2 regions of the Micromonospora sp. NPDC049900 genome follow, and region 1 is predicted to be linked to the other one. Evidence: riboswitches for the same ligand, from Rfam matches in the RefSeq annotation. Region 1 holds a riboswitch; the other holds the start of a gene.
The links. Region 1 has a riboswitch for cobalamin ahead of metE (5-methyltetrahydropteroyltriglutamate--homocysteine S-methyltransferase). Riboswitches for the same ligand answer to the same signal wherever they lie in the genome.
Positions count from the first base shown of each region.

Region 1 (8,748 bases):
GGTCGACGGCGGCTGGGTCACCGCGCTGTGCATCCTCGGCGCGGTGATCGTGGTGCAGCAGGTCGAGGGGAACGTCCTCCAACCGTGGATCATGGGCAAGGCGGTGGCGCTGCACCCGCTGCCGGTGGTGCTGGCGGTCACCGCCGGTGTGGTGCTCGACGGCATCTTCGGCGCACTCATCGCGGTACCGCTGATCGCCGTGCTCAACACCGCGGTCCGGCGGTTGGCCCGGCGCATTCCGCCGACCGAACAGCCACCGCCCCCGGAGGCGGTCGTGGTCAAGGCCACCGCGCCCTGACGCTCCGGGCCCCGGCGAGAATCTATGTCGGGTCTCCGGCGCCGTCGAGCAGGGCCCGCCGCAACGTGAGTCGGTGCTCGCGTCGGATCTCCGCCTCGCGGTAGCGTCCCCGGTCGCCGTCGGTCTCCAGCAGCAGCGGGGGCACCGCACGCGGCTGCCCGGCGTCGTCGACGGCGACCATCACCAGGTGCGCGGTGGCCACCGTGGTCGGTGGCACGGCCCGGTCCCACCGGTCGGCGGTCACCTTCACCGCCACCTCCATCGAGCTGCGACCGGCCCAGGTGATCCGGGCGTCGACGTGCACCACGTCGCCGACGCGTACGGCGCGGAGGAAGGCGGTCTCGTCGATGGCGGCGGTGACCGCCGGGCCGTCGGAGTGCCGGGCGGCGACCACCCCGGCCACCGAGTCGATGAGGTTGAGGATCCGGCCGCCGTGGACCGTACCCATGAGGTTGGTGTGGTGCTGGTCCATGATCTGCGACAGGGTCAGGTGGGACGCCGACGGCGTCCGACCGGGGGCGGAAAGTGTGTCCTGCATGGCGGTTCGTCCGTCCTCGCGCGCGGTCTCGGTGGTGCGGTCTGCCGACGGCGTCCGCCGGCGGGAGGTCCCCACCGGCGGACGTCACCGGGTCAGGAGTCGCTCGTCGACCCGTCGGCGGCGGCCAGTTCGGCGCGGACCGAGGCGGCGGCGCGGACCAGCGCGGTCAGGGCCGGACGGACCTCGTCGTAGCCCCGGGTCTTGAGCCCGCAGTCCGGGTTGACCCAGAGCCGCTCCGGCCCGACGACCGCCGCCGCCCGGCGCAGCGCGGTGACCACCTCGGCCGCGTCGGGCACCCGGGGCGAGTGGATGTCGTAGACACCCGGCCCGATCCCCCGGGTGTAGCCGACGGTGGCCAGGTCGTCGAGGATCTCCATCCGGGAACGGGACGCCTCGATGCTGGTCACGTCGGCGTCCAGGGCGTCGATGGCGGGCAGCACCTCGCCGAACTCCGAGTAGCACAGGTGGGTGTGGATCGCCGTGGCGTCGGCGACGCCGCTGGTCGCCAACCGGAACGACGCCACCGACCAGTCCAGGTAGGCGGCGTGGTCCCGGCGGCGCGGCGGCAGCAGTTCCCGCAACGCGGGTTCGTCGACCTGGATGATCCGGATGCCCGCCGCCTCCAGGTCCCGCGCCTCGTCGCGCAGGGCCAGCGCGACCTGGCGGGCGGTCTCCGCCAGCGGCTGGTCCACCCGGACGAACGACCAGGCCAGGATGGTCACCGGGCCGGTGAGCATGCCCTTGACCGGCCGGTCGGTGAGCGACTGGGCGTAGCGGGACCAGGCCACCGTGATGGGTTCCCGCCGGGTCACGTCGCCGTACAGGATCGGCGGACGCACACACCGGGAGCCGTACGACTGGACCCATCCGTGGGCGGTGGCGGCGAAGCCGTCCAGGTGCTCGGCGAAGTACTGCACCATGTCGTTGCGCTCCGGCTCGCCGTGCACCAGCACGTCCAGTCCGAGCCGCTCCTGCTCGGCCACCACCTCGGCGATCTCGGCCCGCATCCGCTCGGCGTAGCCGGCCGCGTCGAGGCGACCGGCGCGGTGCTCGGCCCGGGCCCGGCGCAGCGCCTCGGTCTGCGGGAACGACCCGATGGTGGTGGTCGCCAGCGCGGGCAGCCCGAGGCGGCGCCGCTGGGCGTCGGCGCGCTGCGGATACGGCCCGCGCCGGGTGTGCTCGGGCCGCAGCGCCTCCAGTCGGGCGCGGACCGGGTCGTCGCGCCACTGCGCCGGGACCGGCGGGGGCGCGGTGGGCAGCTCGCCCACCCCGTCGCGCAGCACCCGGCCGAGTGCGACCACCTCGTCGACCTTCTGCCGGGCGAACGCCAACCGTTCCCGCAGTAGCGGGTCGAGGTCGGTCTCGGCGGCCAGGTCGACGGGCACGTGCAGCAGCGAGCAGGAGGTCGACACGGCGACGGTGTCGGCGAGCCCGGTGAGGGTGGCGCCGACGGCTGCGGCAGCCCGCAGGTCGGTCCGCCACACGTTGCGGCCGTCGACCAGCCCGGCGACCACGGTCCGGCCCGGTTGCGCGCCGTGGCCGGCGAGTCGGCCGAGATCGCCCGGCCCGGCCACCAGGTCCAGCCCGATCGCCTCGATCGGCGTGTCCAGCAGCGCGGGTAGCGCGTCGCCCAGTTCCCCGAAGTACGCGGCGACGAACAGGCGGGGTCGGTGGGTCAGCGCGCCGAGCCTGGCGTACGCGGCACCGAGGGCGCGGATCTCGGCGTCGGACCGGTCGCCGACGTACGCCGGTTCGTCGAGCTGCACCCACGGCACCCCGACGTCGGCGAGTGCGGACAGCAGGTCGGCGTAGACGTCGACCAGGTCGGCGAGCCGGTCGAACGGGCGGAACCCGTCGGGCGCGTCGGCGGTGGGCTTGGCGAGCAGCAGCAGGGTCGCCGGGCCGACCAGGACCGGACGGGTGGTGATGCCGAGCTGCCGCGCCCGCCCGTACTCGGCCAGCGGCTTGTCGGGGCGGGCGGCGAAGGCGGTGTCCGGACCGATCTCGGGCACCAGGTAGTGGTAGTTGGTGTCGAACCACTTCGTCATCTCCAGCGGCGGCTCCTGCGCGGTGCCGCGTGCCATGGCGAAGTAGGTGTCCAGCTCACCGAGGCCCAGCCGGCGGAACCGGTCGGGCACGGCGTCGACCGTGACGGCCGCGTCGAGCACGTGGTCGTAGAGCGAGAACGTGTTGGACGGTACGGCGGACAGGCCGGCGTCGTGCAACGTACGCCAGGTCTGCTCGCGCACCTGCGCGGCGGCGGCCCGCAGGGTCGGCTCGTCGATGCGGCCGGCCCAGTAGCCCTCGACCGCGGTCTTGAGCTCACGACGCGGGCCGATGCGCGGGTAGCCGAGCACGGTGCTCGTGCCGAACGGAGTGGTCATGTCGCCAGGGTTCCCTTCCCTCGAGGTCCGGCGGTACGGCTCCGGAGGAGGGCTGGGGAGGGCACGGTGCGACGACCGACCTCGCCCTGGCCCTCCCGCGGGGCCGACGGCGGCGTGCGCGGTTGCGCACGCGGCACGGGCAGGTCTTCGGACTCGTGGGCGCGACCGGCTGGGCCGGTCCCCTACTGGCCGTCGCTTCCCGGACAGGTGTCCAGTGCGTGTGACGGCGGTCGTTCCCACTCACCGCTGCGGGGCAGTCCCGGATTCACACCGGGTTCCCTCTTACGACGCTCCGACCGAACGGCCGGGGCGAACCAGTACCGCCACGGATCCTAGCGTCCGGATCACGCGCGGCGACCGTCGCGCGGGTGTGATGTCCGCACCGCCACGGCGTGTCGGGCGGTGGGTGAACAACGACTCATCCGGCTTCCGCTCGCATGATCATGGTGTTAGTTTTTGCAAAGACTTGGCAAGAACAACGACTTTGCGTGGGAGTGCGGTGAGCGTCACCACCCTGCCGACGAGCCGGACGGACGTGCTCGGCGTGGCGGCGCAGCGTCGCCGCACCGGCCTCTGGCTGCTCGCGCTGACCCTCGGGCTGGTCCTGACCGGGCTGGTCGCGGTCGGGGCCGGGGCGATCGGCATCCCCCCGCTGACGGTGGCCCGGATCATCGGGCACCACCTCGTCGGGCTGCCGGGCGAGGTCACCTGGACCGGGCCGCAGCAGGCGATCGTCTGGCAGGTCCGACTGCCCCGCGTCCTGCTCGGCATGCTGGTCGGCGCCGGCCTGGCGGTCTGCGGCGTGGCGTTGCAGGCCATGGTCCGCAACGTGCTCGCCGACCCGTACCTGCTCGGCATCAACTCCGGCGCCTCCAGCGGCGCGGCTGCCGCGATCCTGTTCGGCGCCGGTGCCGGCTTCGGCCAGTACGCGCTCTCCACCAGCGCGTTCGTCGGCGCGCTCGGCGCGTCGCTGCTGGTCTTCCTGATCGCGCGCAGCGGCGGCCGGGTCACCTCCCTCCGGCTGCTGCTGGCCGGCGTCGCCGTCGGGTACGCGCTGTACGCCACCACCAGCTTCCTGATCTTCGCCTCCGGGTCGGCCGAGGGCGCCCGCTCGGTGATGTTCTGGCTCCTCGGGTCGCTGGGCCTGGCCCGCTGGAACGCCCTGCTGCTGATCGCCGCGGTGGTGCTGATCGGCACCATCGCCTACCTGACCGTCGTCGGGCGGCGGCTCGACGTGCTGGCCATCGGCGACGAGACCGCGCACACGCTGGGCGTCTCGCCGGACCGGTTCCGACTCCGGCTGCTGGTGCTGGTCTCGCTGAGCGTCGGCATCCTGGTCTCCGCCGCCGGCAGCATCGGGTTCGTCGGTCTGGTCGTGCCACACCTGGCCCGGCGCATCGTCGGCGCACCGCACGTCCGCGTGGTGCCGGTGGCCGCGCTGCTCGGGGCGATCCTGCTGGTCTGGGCCGACGTGCTGGCCCGGGTGCTGCTGGCCCCCCAGGAGATCCCGATCGGCATCATCACCTCCCTGCTCGGCGCGCCCTTCCTGCTGGTCCTGATCCGCCGCCTGCACGCCTCCGGCGCCTGAACGCCCACCCGTCAAGGAGAACCGATGTTGAAGGCAACCCGCCTCGCCACCGCCGCCGCCTCCGCGTGCGTGCTGCTCGTCGCCGGGTGCGGCGGCGGCGCCGACGGGCCGGCCGAGGCCGGTCCCGGTTACCCGGTCACCGTGACCAACTGCGGCGTGGACGTCACCTTCGACGCCGCTCCGGAGCGGGTCGTGCTGCTCAAGAGCGCCGCCGTGCCGTACCTGCACGCGCTCGGCGTCCTGGACCGGGTCACCGCCCGCGCCGGGCAGTACCCGAAGGAGTACTACGACGCGCCGACCCAGGCCGGGTTGGACCGGATCCCGCTGCTGACCGACAGGACCGACACCAGCGGGCACCTGCAGATCTCCAAGGAGGTGGTGATCAGCCAGGAGCCCGACCTGGTCCTCGGCGAGGTCGACAACCTCTCCCGCGACACCCTCGCGGCGGTGGACATCCCGCTGCTGGAGGAGCCGGCGATGTGCCCGGACAGCACCGCCGTGCCGAGCTTCGACGACATCTACGCGCAGATGGAGACGTACGGCCGGGTGTTCGGCCGCCAGACCGAGGCGGCAGGTGCGGTCACCGCGCTCAGGGAGCGGATGACGAAGGTACGGGCCGAGTCGGGCGACGCGTCCGGACGCACCGCGGCGGTGCTCTACCCCACCGTGGGCGGCGGCACCACGTACGCGTACGGCACCGGCAGCATGGCCCACCCGCAGTTGGAGGCCGCCGGCTTCCGCAACGTCTTCGGTGACGTCAAGGACCGGGTCTTCGAGGTCACCGTCGAGGAGTTGCTCGGCCGCAACCCGGACGTGCTGATCCTGCTCTACGGCGACGGCGACCCCCGCGCCGTCGAGCAGGGGCTGACCGGGCTGCCGGGCGCGCAGCAGCTCGACGCGGTCCGCAACGGCCAGGTCATGACACAACTGTTCAACTTCACCGAGCCGCCGACGCCGCTGTCGATCGACGGTCTGGAGCGGATCGTGCAGCGGTTCCGGGAGCAACCGTGATCGAGGCCACCGGTGTCACCTGGCACTACGGCGTCAACCCGGTCATCGACGGGGTCAGTGTCACCGCCCGACCGGGACGGGTCCTCGGCCTGATCGGGCCCAACGGCAGCGGCAAGACCACGCTGCTGCGGTTGCTCTACGGCGCGCTGCGCAGCCGCAGTGGACAGGTCGAGGTGGACGGCGATGCGCTGTCCGCCCTACCCGCCCGGGAGGCCGCGCGGCGGCTGGCCGTGGTCGTGCAGGAGACCGGCGGGGAGACCGCCCTGACCGTGGCGGAGTTGGTGCTGCTCGGCCGGGGGCCGCACCTGTCGACGTTCCAGCGGGCCGGGCGGGCCGACCACGAGATCGCCGCCCGCTGCCTGAGTCGGGTCGGTGCCACGCACCTGAGTGGTCGGGCGTTCGCCCAGCTCTCCGGTGGGGAACGGCAACGGGTGCTGATCGCCCGCGCGCTCGCCCAGCAGGCCACCCACCTGCTGCTCGACGAGCCCACCAACCACCTCGACATCCGCTACCAGCACGAGATCCTGCATCTGGTCCGCACGCTGGACACCTGCTCCGTCGTCGTGCTGCACGACCTCAATCTGGCCGCCCGGTACTGCGACGACCTGGTGCTGCTCGGCGCGGGTGGGGTGGCCGCCGCCGGCACCGTCGACGAGGTCCTCGACCCCGCCGTGCTGGAGCCGGTCTACGGCATCGGCATCCGACGCCTGGACCTCGACGGCGCCGTCCACCTGCTGTTCCACCCGATCCACCAGAGCACCGACGAGAGGACCGCCGCATGACCACGCAGGAACGCATCAACGCCTACTGGACCGGTCGCGCGCCTGACTACGACGCGTACCAGCAGCGCCCGGACCGGCTCGCCGACGACCAGCGGGCCTGGTCGGAGATCTGGTCGAAGGCTCTGCCCCCGGCACCGGTGGACGTGCTCGACGTCGGCACCGGCACCGGCCAGGTCGCGATGATCCTGGCCGGTCTCGGGCACCGGGTCACCGGTGTCGACCTGTCCGAGGGCATGCTCGCCGAGGCCCGACGGCACGCCGCCGCCGTCCCCGGCGGTCCGGTCATCCAGCTCGGCGACGCCGTGGCCCCGGACTTCCCGGCGGGCAGCTTCGACGCCGTGACCAGCCGGTACCTGATGTGGACGCTGCGCGAGCCGCAGACCGCCGTGGCCAACTGGATCCGCCTGCTGCGTCCCGGCGGCGTCGTCGCGGTGGTGGACAGCACCTGGTTCCCGGACGGTCTCGACAACGCCTCGGAGAACTTCACCGGCCACTACGACAGCCAGGTGCAGGCCGAGTTGCCGCTGGCCACCGCGACCTCGATCGACAAGACCGTGGCGGTGCTGGAGGAGGCGGGCCTGGCCGACGTCACGGCCGTCCCGCTGACGTCGATCTACGAGCTGGACCGCCGGTACGGCGTGGCACCGAACCACGAGCACCAGATGCAGTACCTGGTCACCGGCCGGGTCTGAGACCGGCCGGGACCGCCTCCGGTCGCGTCCGCAGCAACCAGTCACGCTCCGTGCAGCTCTCCGTGGACAGCGGGGAGCTACACGGCGTTGGGATAGGCGCTAATACGCATTAGCGATGTCGGGTTCTTGAATACTGTGCCCCCGGGACCACGCTGTCAAGACCCGACGGCGAGGGCACCCCCAGCGCTCCACGTCGCCTGCACGAGTCCGCTGTAGGCACTTGATAATCCGCATTAGTTCAGGCAGTTCATCGGCCGGAAATCTGGCGTCACCCTCTTGACATCGATCGGGCTCAACCGCGAAGCTCCTTCCCAACCCGAACGCTAATACGCATTAGCGGCAGTGGAAGGACTCCCCCGTGCCCCCTGCACCCCGACGAGTCACGCAACGTGACATCGCCCGGATGGCCGGTGTCAGCCAGGCGACCGTGTCGCTGGTGCTCAACAACCGCGTCGACGCGGAGGTACGCATCGCACCGGAGACCCGGGAGCGGGTGCTGCGGGTGATCGCCGAGACCGGGTACGCCGCCGACCCGGTCGCCCGCCGGCTCGCGTCCCGGTTCAACCGGATCATCGGCGTCTTCACCTACGAGCCCGCGTTCCCCAGCGGCAGCCGGGACTTCTTCCACCCCTTCCTGCTCGGCATCGAGGAGTACGCCGAACGGGTCGGCTGCGACCTGCTGCTGTTCACCAGCGCCCCGGTGGTCGACGGGCGTCGGCGGATCTTCCACCGGGACAACCGGCTGCGCCTGGCCGACGGCTGCATCCTGCTCGGCCGCGAGATCGACGCCGCCGAGTTGCTCCGACTCAACCGCGACGGATACCCGTACGTCGCGGTGGGCCGCCGCGACGACGCCGGTGGACCGGTCCCCTACGTCGGCACCGACTACGCCGCGGCGGTACGCCAACTCGTCGAGCTGGCCCTCGGACACGGTCACCGGCGCCTGGCCTACCTGGGTGTGGACGCCACCGCCGAGTCGTCGGCCGACCGCTGGCGCGGGTTCGACGCCGCCGCACCGGCCGCCGAGGCGGCCCGTCGCCTGACCGGCCCGACCCACGACGCCGAGGCCGTCCTGGACGACCTCGTCGCCGACGGCAGCACCGTCGTCTTCGTCGAGGACTTCGCCACCGCCGTGGCGCTGGAGTCCGCCGCCCGCCGACGCGGCCTGCGTGTCCCCGGTGACCTGTCGATCCTGACCCTCGGCGACCCGACGGTGCCGGTGCCCACCGACACCGCCTTCACCGGATTCCACATCCCCCGCGAGGAGATGGGCCGGCAGTCGGTCGAGGTGCTGACCTCGGTCATCGACGGCAGCGCCGACGGCGTCCAGCAACGACTCCTGGCCTGCGAGTTCGTCGAGGGCGACACCCTCGGCGCCCCCGATCCGGCGGTCGACCGCCGATAGGCGGCCCGCACGACTGGAAGGATGCAAGTGGCACAGATGCGTGCGGACGT
Region 1 covers NZ_JBITKM010000007.1:275,211-283,958, forward strand. The annotation lists gene ACIBMZ_RS18550 (AI-2E family transporter) at 1-298, shown strand, start outside; gene ACIBMZ_RS18555 (acyl-CoA thioesterase) at 321-836, opposite strand; gene metE (5-methyltetrahydropteroyltriglutamate--homocysteine S-methyltransferase) at 929-3,220, opposite strand; cobalamin riboswitch at 3,341-3,554, opposite strand; gene ACIBMZ_RS18565 (FecCD family ABC transporter permease) at 3,720-4,808, shown strand; gene ACIBMZ_RS18570 (ABC transporter substrate-binding protein) at 4,833-5,819, shown strand; gene ACIBMZ_RS18575 (ABC transporter ATP-binding protein) at 5,816-6,601, shown strand; gene ACIBMZ_RS18580 (class I SAM-dependent methyltransferase) at 6,598-7,293, shown strand; gene ACIBMZ_RS18585 (LacI family DNA-binding transcriptional regulator) at 7,652-8,698, shown strand; gene ACIBMZ_RS18590 (FAD-dependent oxidoreductase) at 8,720-8,748, shown strand, end outside.

Region 2 (8,748 bases), on a different contig from region 1:
GAAGGACCCCCAACGGGGTCGGCCGTCCTGCGGCGTCCACCGGTGCTCCGGGACCGGCCGGACCGCGTCGATGCCGCCGACGAGTCCACGCCAGAACTCGTCGGGGTCCTCCGCGCCGGGGAAACGGCAGGCCATGCCGATGACCGCGAGCGGCGTCGCGTCGGAACGGGGGTCCTGCCGCGCCGGGGCGCACCCGTCGGGCGGTGCCGGTCGGGTCGTGGGCGGCCCGGCCAGGATGCGGTCGGTCAACGTGGCGACGGTGGGGCAGTCCCGCAGGTCCGCCGGATCGAACGTGGTGCCGAGGGCGTCCTCCAGCCCGGCCAGCACCTCCATCGCCTTGAGTGACGACCCGCCGATGGCCAGGAACCGGTCGTCCGCCGCGATGGTGTCGGCGGGCCGGTCCAGCACCCGCGCCCAGACCGTCCGGACGACCTGCTCGACCCGCCGCCGGGACAGCGGCCCCGAGCCGTCCGACGGCCGCGCCTCCGGCTGTCGTGTCGGGTGCGTGTTCGCCGGTGTCGCCGGAGGTGTGTCCCCGGACGCGGACGTCCCCGGCAGGCCGGTCGCCGGGTGCCAGCGGCGTTCCCGGTCGGCGAAGTCGCCGGCCAGGTAGCGCTCGCGCATCCGTCGTCGCCGCAGCTTGCCGCTGGTGGTCCGGGCGAACGCGCCGGGCGGCAGCGGCAGCACCCGCACGTCGTCGTGCCCGGCCGCCTCGGCCACCCGGGCCCGTGTGGCGTCGAGCACCCCGGTCGCCCCGGCGGGCGGACGGGCCCAGGCCACGAACACCACGATCCGCTCGCCGCCGCTGTCCGGGTCGGTGCAGCCGACCACCGCCGTCGCCGTGGCCGGCAACCCGACGGTCGCGGCGGCCACCGCCTCCAGGTCGGGAGCGTGGAACGTCCGGCCGTTGACGAAGACGACGTCCTTCGCGCGGCCGGTCACGCAGAGCCGACCGGCGCGCTGGAAACCCAGGTCACCGGTGCGCAGCCAACCGTCCACGAAGGTCTCCCGGCTGGCCTGCGGGTCCCGGTGGTAGCCGCGCGCCACGTTCGGGCCGCGTACCTCGATCAGGCCCACCCGACCCTCGGGCAGCGGCCGGTGCCGCTCGTCGACGACGCGTACCTCGCAGCCGGGCACCGGGTGTCCCAGGTCCATCAGCTCCACCGCGTGCGTACCCGGCCCGGTGGTAACCGCCCGGCCCTGGCTCAGCGCGGCCCGGTCCAGCACCAGCGGCGCGGCGACCTCCCCGGGCGGCGGGAAGGTCACCGCGAGGGTCGCCTCCGCCAGGCCGTACACCGGTCGCAGGGCGGCCGGGGCGAGCCCGGCCGGGCGTACGTGCGCCAGGAAGGCCCGCCACACCGTGGGGGAGATGGGTTCCGCACCCACCACCACGCACCGGACCCGGCTCAGGTCCAGCGTGGCGAGGAGGTCCGTCGGGACCCGGCGGACCGCCAGCGCCAGCGCGAAGTTCGCCGCCGACAACAGGGTCGCGCGGTGTCGGTGCGCGGCGGTGAACCACAGCGCCGGGCGCTTCGCGAACGCCAACGGGGGAACCCGGACCTGCGTGCACCCGATGGCGAGCGGGGTCAGATGCGTACCGATCAACCCCATGTCGTGGAAGTACGGCATCCAGGTGACCAGGACGTCGTCCGGCCCGGCGCCACTGGCCAGCCGGGACTGCTCCACATTGGCCAGCACGTTGGCGTGGGTCAACTCCACCCCGCGGGGCGTGCCCGTGCTGCCGGAGGAGAACTGGAGGAACGCCACGTCGGTGGGGTCGGCGGCGAACAGATCCTCCGGTGGGGCGCCGGTCCGCAGGTCGGCCAGCCGCAGCACCGGTCCGGCCAGCCCGTCGGCGACCGCCCCGGTGGTGTTGTCCACCACGGTCACCGCGTCGGCGAGCAGCTCGCGGACGGCCCGTACCCGGGCCGGTTCGGGCGGTAGCGGCACCGGGACCAGCCCGGCGGCGAGCGCACCCCAGAACAGTGGCTGGAAGTCGTCCCCGGCGTCGGCGACCAGGATCACCGGCGTGCCCGGGATCACTCCGGCCGCGCGGTAGCCACCCGCCACCCGCAGCGACTCGTCCCGCAACTGCCGGACGGTCACGGTGCGCTCGGTGCCGTCCTCGCGCACGTGCACGATCACCTGGTCGGGCGTCCGATCCGCGGCCCGGACGAGGATGTCGAGCAGTGCCCGTCGGTCGCCGGGTCCGGCCGCTGTCTGCACGCGACGATGCTAGTGGGCATGATCGAGTACCCGGCCGACGGTCGGCGGGATGCCCGACATCTGGCACGCGACACGCCCGGCACAGCATCTGGTGTTGCCATCTCCGCACCGCACCCATATATGGTGTGCCCCGTAGCTGGTTCGGCCGCCGCTCCACGACGGTCGAGGCAAGAGGGAACCCGGTGGGAATCCGGGACTGCCCCGCAGCGGTGAGTGGGAACGACCGCCGTCATCACGCACTGGACCCGCCAGGTCTGGGAAGCGACGGCCAGTAGGCGCGAGCACCAGGCCCACGAGTCCGAAGACCTGCCAGCGCGCCGCACGCGACGTGTGCGGCGGTCGAAGGCCGCGTGGGACGGCCGACGCCAGGAGCTGGTCAGTCACGGCAGCAGTGCCGTCGGATGACCGGCGGCGTCCTCCCGCGCGGACCCGACGATCTCGGGGACAGGCGTGAGGAGGGGGAACATGACGGTGACCCAGGAGCAGGCGGGGCCGGAGCAACGCCGGCACGTCATGCAGGTCCGCAAGCGGAACGGCGACACCGAGCCGGTGGACGTCAACAAGATCGTCAAGGCGGTGGAGCGGTGGGTCGCCGACCTGGACGAGATCGACCCGCTGCGGGTGGCCACCAAGACCATCAGCGGGCTGTACGACGGCGCGACCACGGCCGAGATGGACAAGCTGTCCATCCAGACCGCGGCCGAACTGATCGGTGAGGAGCCGCAGTACTCGAAGCTGGCGGCCCGGCTACTGGCCGCGTACGTGGACAAGGAGGTCCGTGGGCAACAGGTCGCCAGCTTCAGCCAGTCCATCCGGTACGCACACGGCCTGGGCCTGATCGGCGACGACACCGCCGCGTTCGTGGCCCGCAACGCGCGCAAGCTGGACGACGCCGTCGACCCGGCGGGGGACCTGCGCTTCGAGTACTTCGGGCTGCGCACGGTCGCCGACCGCTACCTGCTGCGGCACCCGCAGACCCGGCTCGTGGTGGAGACGCCGCAGTACTGGCTGTTGCGCGTCGCCTGCGGCCTGTCGCAGACGCCCGGCGAGGCGATCGGCTTCTACCGACTCATGTCCAGCCTGGCCTACCTGCCCAGCTCGCCGACGCTGTTCAACTCCGGCACCCGGCACACCCAGATGTCCTCGTGCTTCCTGGTCGACTCGCCGCGCGACGAACTCGACTCCATCTACGAGCGCTACCACCAGGTCGCGAAGTTGTCCAAGTTCTCCGGCGGCATCGGCATCTCCTGGTCCCGGGTACGCGGTCGGGGCGCCCTGATCCGGGGCACCAACGGCAGGTCGAACGGCATCGTGCCGTTCCTCAAGACGCTGGACGCCGGGGTGGCCGCGGTCAACCAGGGCGGCCGTCGCAAGGGCGCGGCCTGCGTCTACCTCGAACCGTGGCACCCGGACGTGGAGGAGTTCCTCGAACTGCGGGACAACACCGGCGAGGAGTCCCGGCGGACGCACAACCTGAACCTCGCCAACTGGATCCCGGACGAGTTCATGCGGCGCGTCGAGGCGGACGGCGACTGGTCGCTCGTCGACCCGTCGGACGCCCCCGAGCTGCCCGACCTGTTCGGCGAGGAGTTCGACGAGGCGTACCGGGCGGCCGAGAAGAAAGCGGTCAAGACCGTCAAGGCCCGCGACCTGTACGGCCGGATGATGCGGACGCTCGCGCAGACCGGCAACGGGTGGATGACGTTCAAGGACGCCTCGAACCGGCTGTCGAACCAGACCGGCACCCCGGGCAACACCATCCACCTGTCGAACCTCTGCACCGAGATCCTGGAGGTCAACGACGACGCCGAGACGGCGGTCTGCAACCTCGGCTCGGTCAACCTGGGCGCGCATGTCACCGCGGACGGTGTCGACTGGGAGCGGCTGCGCGCCACGGTGCGTACCGCCGTGGTCTTCCTGGACCGGGTGATCGACATCAACTACTACCCGGCCGAGCAGGCGGCGGCGTCGAACCCGCGCTGGCGCCCCGTCGGGCTCGGGCTGATGGGTTTGCAGGACGCGTTCTTCACGCTGCGCCTGCCGTTCGACTCGCCGGCCGCCCGGGAGCTGTCGACCCGGGTGCAGGAGGAGATCTTCCTGACCGCGTTGGAGACCTCCGCCGGGCTCGCCGAGCGGTTCGGCCCGCATCCCGCGTACGCCGAGACCCGCGCCGCCCGGGGTGAGCTGCATCCGGACCTGTGGGGCGCCGAGGTCGGCCAGCCCGAGCGGTGGACCGCGTTGCGCGAGACGGTCGGTCGGCACGGCCTGCGGAACTCGCTGCTGGTGGCGATCGCGCCGACCGCCACCATCGCCTCGATCGCCGGCTGCTACGAGTGCATCGAGCCGCAGGTGTCCAACCTGTTCAAGCGCGAGACGATGTCCGGCGAGTTCCTCCAGATCAACACCTACCTGGTCCGTGAGCTGAAGGCGCGGGGACTGTGGACGGCCGCGATCCGGGAGCAGATCAAGCGCGCCGAGGGTTCCGTGCAGGGCGTCGTCGAGCTGCCCGCGGACGTACGCGAGCTGTTCCGGACCGCGTGGGAGCTGCCGCAGCGGGCGTTGATCGACCTGGCGGCGGCCCGTGCCCCCTTCATCGACCAGTCGCAGTCGCTGAACCTGTTCCTGAGCGCGCCGACCATCGGCAAGCTCTCCTCGATGTACCTGTACGCCTGGAAGTCCGGGCTGAAGACCACCTACTACCTGCGGTCGCGTCCGGCGACCCGGATCCAGCAGGCCACCGTCGCCGTCACCCCGAGCGTCACGCCGGTCGTGGCGGTCAGCGACGACGAGGCGTTGGCCTGCTCCCTGGAGAACCCCGAGAGCTGCGAGGCATGCCAGTGACCACCGTCTCCGAGACCACCAGCACCAGCACCGGCACGGGGGAGCGGCACCTGCTGCTCGACCCCGGCATGGACCTGACCCTGCGGCCGATGCGGTACCCGCAGTTCTTCGACCGCTTCAAGGACGCCATCAAGAACACCTGGACGGTGGAGGAGGTCGACCTGCACTCCGACCTCGCCGACCTGGCCAAGCTCTCCCCGGCCGAGCAGCACCTGGTGTCGCGACTCGTGGCCTTCTTCGCCACCGGTGACACCATCGTCGCCAACAACCTCGTGCTCAACCTCTATCAGCACGTCAACTCGCCGGAGGGACGGTTGTACCTCTCCCGGCAGTTGTTCGAGGAGGCGGTGCACGTCCAGTTCTACCTGAACCTGCTGGACACCTACGTCCCGGACGAGAAGGAGCGGTTCGCGGCGTTCGCGGCGGTGGAGAACATCCCGTCGATCGCCCGCAAGGCCGAGTTCTGCTTCAAGTGGATCGACTCCATCTTCGCGCTGCGCGAGCTGCGGACCCGGGCGGACCGGCGGGCCTTCCTGCTGAACCTGATCTGCTTCGCCGCCTGCATCGAGGGCCTGTTCTTCTACGGCGCCTTCGCGTACGTCTACTTCCTGCGCTCCCGGGGGTTGCTGCACGGCCTCGCCTCGGGCACCAACTGGGTGTTCCGCGACGAGTCCATGCACATGGCGTTCGCCTTCGACGTGGTCGACACCGTCCGTGCCGAGGAGCCGGACCTGTTCGACGCCGAGATGGAGCAGCAGGTCAAGGACATGCTCGCCGAGGCGGTCGAGTGCGAGGTGCAGTTCGCCGCCGACCTGTTGGAGCAGGGCGTCTCCGGCATGTCGCTGGCCGACATGCGCGAGTACCTCCAGCACGTGGCCGACCGGCGACTGGCCGTGCTCGGCATCGCTCCCATGTACGGCAGCGGCAACCCGTTCGCGTTCATGGAGTTGCAGGACGTCCAGGAACTGTCCAACTTCTTCGAGCGGCGGGTCTCCGCCTACCAGGTCGGGGTGACCGGCTCGGTCAGCTTCGACGACGACTTCTGATCGACCGAGCTGTGCCGTTGTCCCGGGTGGCGTGACGCCGCCCGGGACAGCGGCGTTCCGGCTCGGGCTCCGGCCGGTGCCTGGCCGACTGGTCGTGTCGGCGGCCCCTGTCGAGCTGAACCGTTTGCGCTATCGGCTCCTCGACTGGGAGAGCGGCCGACGGTGGCCTGCACGGTGATGTCGGCGAAGTCGCCGGTGCGGGCGTGGAAGAGCGGTGGACCGACGCGGTCGGCGGTGTGGCGGGCCGGGCACTCTCGGCCGGTGACCGTCACGGCCGCCCCGGCGAACGGCGTGGGTCATGGCTGGTCCGGTGAACGGCGTGGGTTGCGGCCGGCCCGACGAGGCGGGGCGGATCACCGCGATCCGTCGCCGCAGTCAGCTCGACAGTGTCCGTGTAAGACATGGGAGTCAGCGGGTCGGCGCCCCTGGCCCCCCGGCCCCCGGCCCCCGGCCCCCCGGCCTATGCCGGCTTCCCCGGCCCTCGGCCGATGCCGAGCTTCGACGCGTGTTGGCGTGCTGGCCGAGCGATTCGTGCGACTGCGGGGAATGGCCGCTCGCCGTGGGCGGACCGGAACCGGTCGCGCCCGTACCCTGTCGCAATGTCTCTGCTGATCCGGCGCGACCTCGGGGCCACCGACGTGCGGTCGCGGGACCGCCGGCCGGGTCGGGTCCCTGCTGTGTCGGCAGCGACCGCAGTGCGGGGACCGGTGGCCGGGCGCGGCCCCGCCGTCCGCTGAGCGGCCCGTGGTGGCCGTCCTGCTCCCGGCCCGCGCGCCCATCCCGGCCCGCTTGTCCGCCGCCGGTCGTCGCGGCGGCGTCCCATCGTCCAGGGCATCCACCAGGCGAAACGCCGGCAGGAAACATCGAGAAACTCGTTCGTCATCTTCCGTTGACCGTGGGATGAGTCGAGTGTTAACTGTTAACAGTTATCAGGAGGACATCGTGTTGGACGTGAGGCCGATCAGGGCGGAGTCCCTCGGCGAGAAGCTGGCCGGCGAGCTGCGCCGTCGCATCATCGTCGGCGACGTGCCGTCGGGCACCCGGCTCGTCGAGGAGGAGCTGGCCGACTCCTTCCAGGTCAGCCGAGGTCCGGTCCGTGACGCCATCCGCATCCTGCGGTCGGAGGGACTGGTCACCGGCTCCGGCCGCAACGCCGTCACCCGGTCGCTGAACGACGCCGACATCGAGGAGCTGATGGCCCTTCGGGAGTCGTTCGAGCTGCTGGCGGTGGAGCGGGCCATCACCGTCCGACGCGAGGTCCTCGCCCGTCAGTTGGGTGCCGCCCTGGTCGACATGGACGCGGCCGTCACCGACCGTGACCCGGTCGCCTTCACGACCGCGGACATCCGGTTCCACAGCGCGTTCTTCGCGACCGCCGGGATGACCCGGCTCAGCGTCCTGTGGGACCAGTTCCGCCCCACCATCGAAGGTCTGCTGCACGCCTCCGGCAAGCGGCTGGCCGACCTCGCGCCCTCGGCGCGGGAGCACCACGACCTGGCCGGGCTGATCACCGCCGGCAAGGTCGCCGAGGTCAAGGCCGAGCTGCACCGACACCTGCAGACGACCTGCTCGCGGCTGCGTTCCGCGAACCCCCCGACCCCCGTCCAGAGAGAGAACGACCTATGAGATCACGCATGCTGCGCCTCGCCGCGTTGGCCGTCGCCGGCACCCTCGTGGTGACCGGCTGCGCCAACCGCGGCGGGAGCGAGACCGCCTCCGGCGAGAACTTCCCCGAGAAGGACCTCACCCTCGTCGTGCACGCCGCCGCCGGTGGTGGCTCCGACCTCACCGCCCGCACCCTGGCCAAGGAGCTGGAGGCGGACCTCGGCCGGTCGATCGTGGTGGAGAACCGGACCGGTGGCGGCGGACGGGTGGGCCTGACCTACCTCAAGGGCCGTCCCGCCGACGGGTACTCGATCGGCTTCATCCCGGTCGAGGTGGCGATGCTCGGGCACCAGGGCGCCGACATCGCCCCGGAGCAGTTCACCGTCCTCGGGCAGGTGATGAACGCACCGGCCACGCTGTCGGTGCCGACGAACAGCCCGTACCAGAGCCTCGACGACCTGCTGGCGGCGGCGAAGCGCGAGCCGGGCACGATCACCGTGTCGAACTCCGGTGCCGGGGCCATCTGGGAGGCCGCCACCCTGGCCCTGGGCGAGGCGGCCGGTGCGACCTTCAAGCCGGTGCCGTACGACGGCGGCGCGCCGGCCGTGGCCGCCGGGGTCTCCGGCGAGGTCCAGGCCGTGATGGCCGGGGTGAGCGAGTCCGCCGCCGCGGCCGGCAACAACCAGCTACGCATCCTCGCGGTGCTGGCCCCCGAGCGGGTCTCCTCGCTGCCGGACGTGTCCACCGCCAAGGAGCAGGGCGTCGACGTGGTCATCGGTGGTTGGGGCCTGATGGGCGCCCCCGCCGGACTGCCCGACGAGGTCCGGCAGCGGCTCGCCGACGCCGTCCGCAAGGCCGCCTCCTCGGAGGCGTTCAAGGACGTGATGACCAAGGCCGGCAACACGCCGCTGGCGACCTCGCCGGACGAGGCCAGCCAGTTCGCCCAGACCGAGTACGACCGCTTCGGCCAGATCTACGGCTGATGGCTATCCACCACCCGCCGATCCAGGGTGATCACGGTGCCGCCGCG
Region 2 covers NZ_JBITKM010000011.1:117,550-126,297, forward strand. The annotation lists gene ACIBMZ_RS22575 (amino acid adenylation domain-containing protein) at 1-2,226, opposite strand, end outside; cobalamin riboswitch at 2,347-2,555, shown strand; gene ACIBMZ_RS22580 (ribonucleoside-diphosphate reductase subunit alpha) at 2,692-5,067, shown strand; gene ACIBMZ_RS22585 (ribonucleotide-diphosphate reductase subunit beta) at 5,058-6,113, shown strand; gene ACIBMZ_RS22590 (GntR family transcriptional regulator) at 7,056-7,739, shown strand; gene ACIBMZ_RS22595 (tripartite tricarboxylate transporter substrate binding protein) at 7,736-8,701, shown strand; gene ACIBMZ_RS22600 (tripartite tricarboxylate transporter TctB family protein) at 8,701-8,748, shown strand, end outside.
Region 2: it holds a riboswitch for cobalamin, as region 1 does, so the genes downstream of both, ACIBMZ_RS22580 (ribonucleoside-diphosphate reductase subunit alpha) here and metE (5-methyltetrahydropteroyltriglutamate--homocysteine S-methyltransferase) in region 1, are expected to answer to the same signal.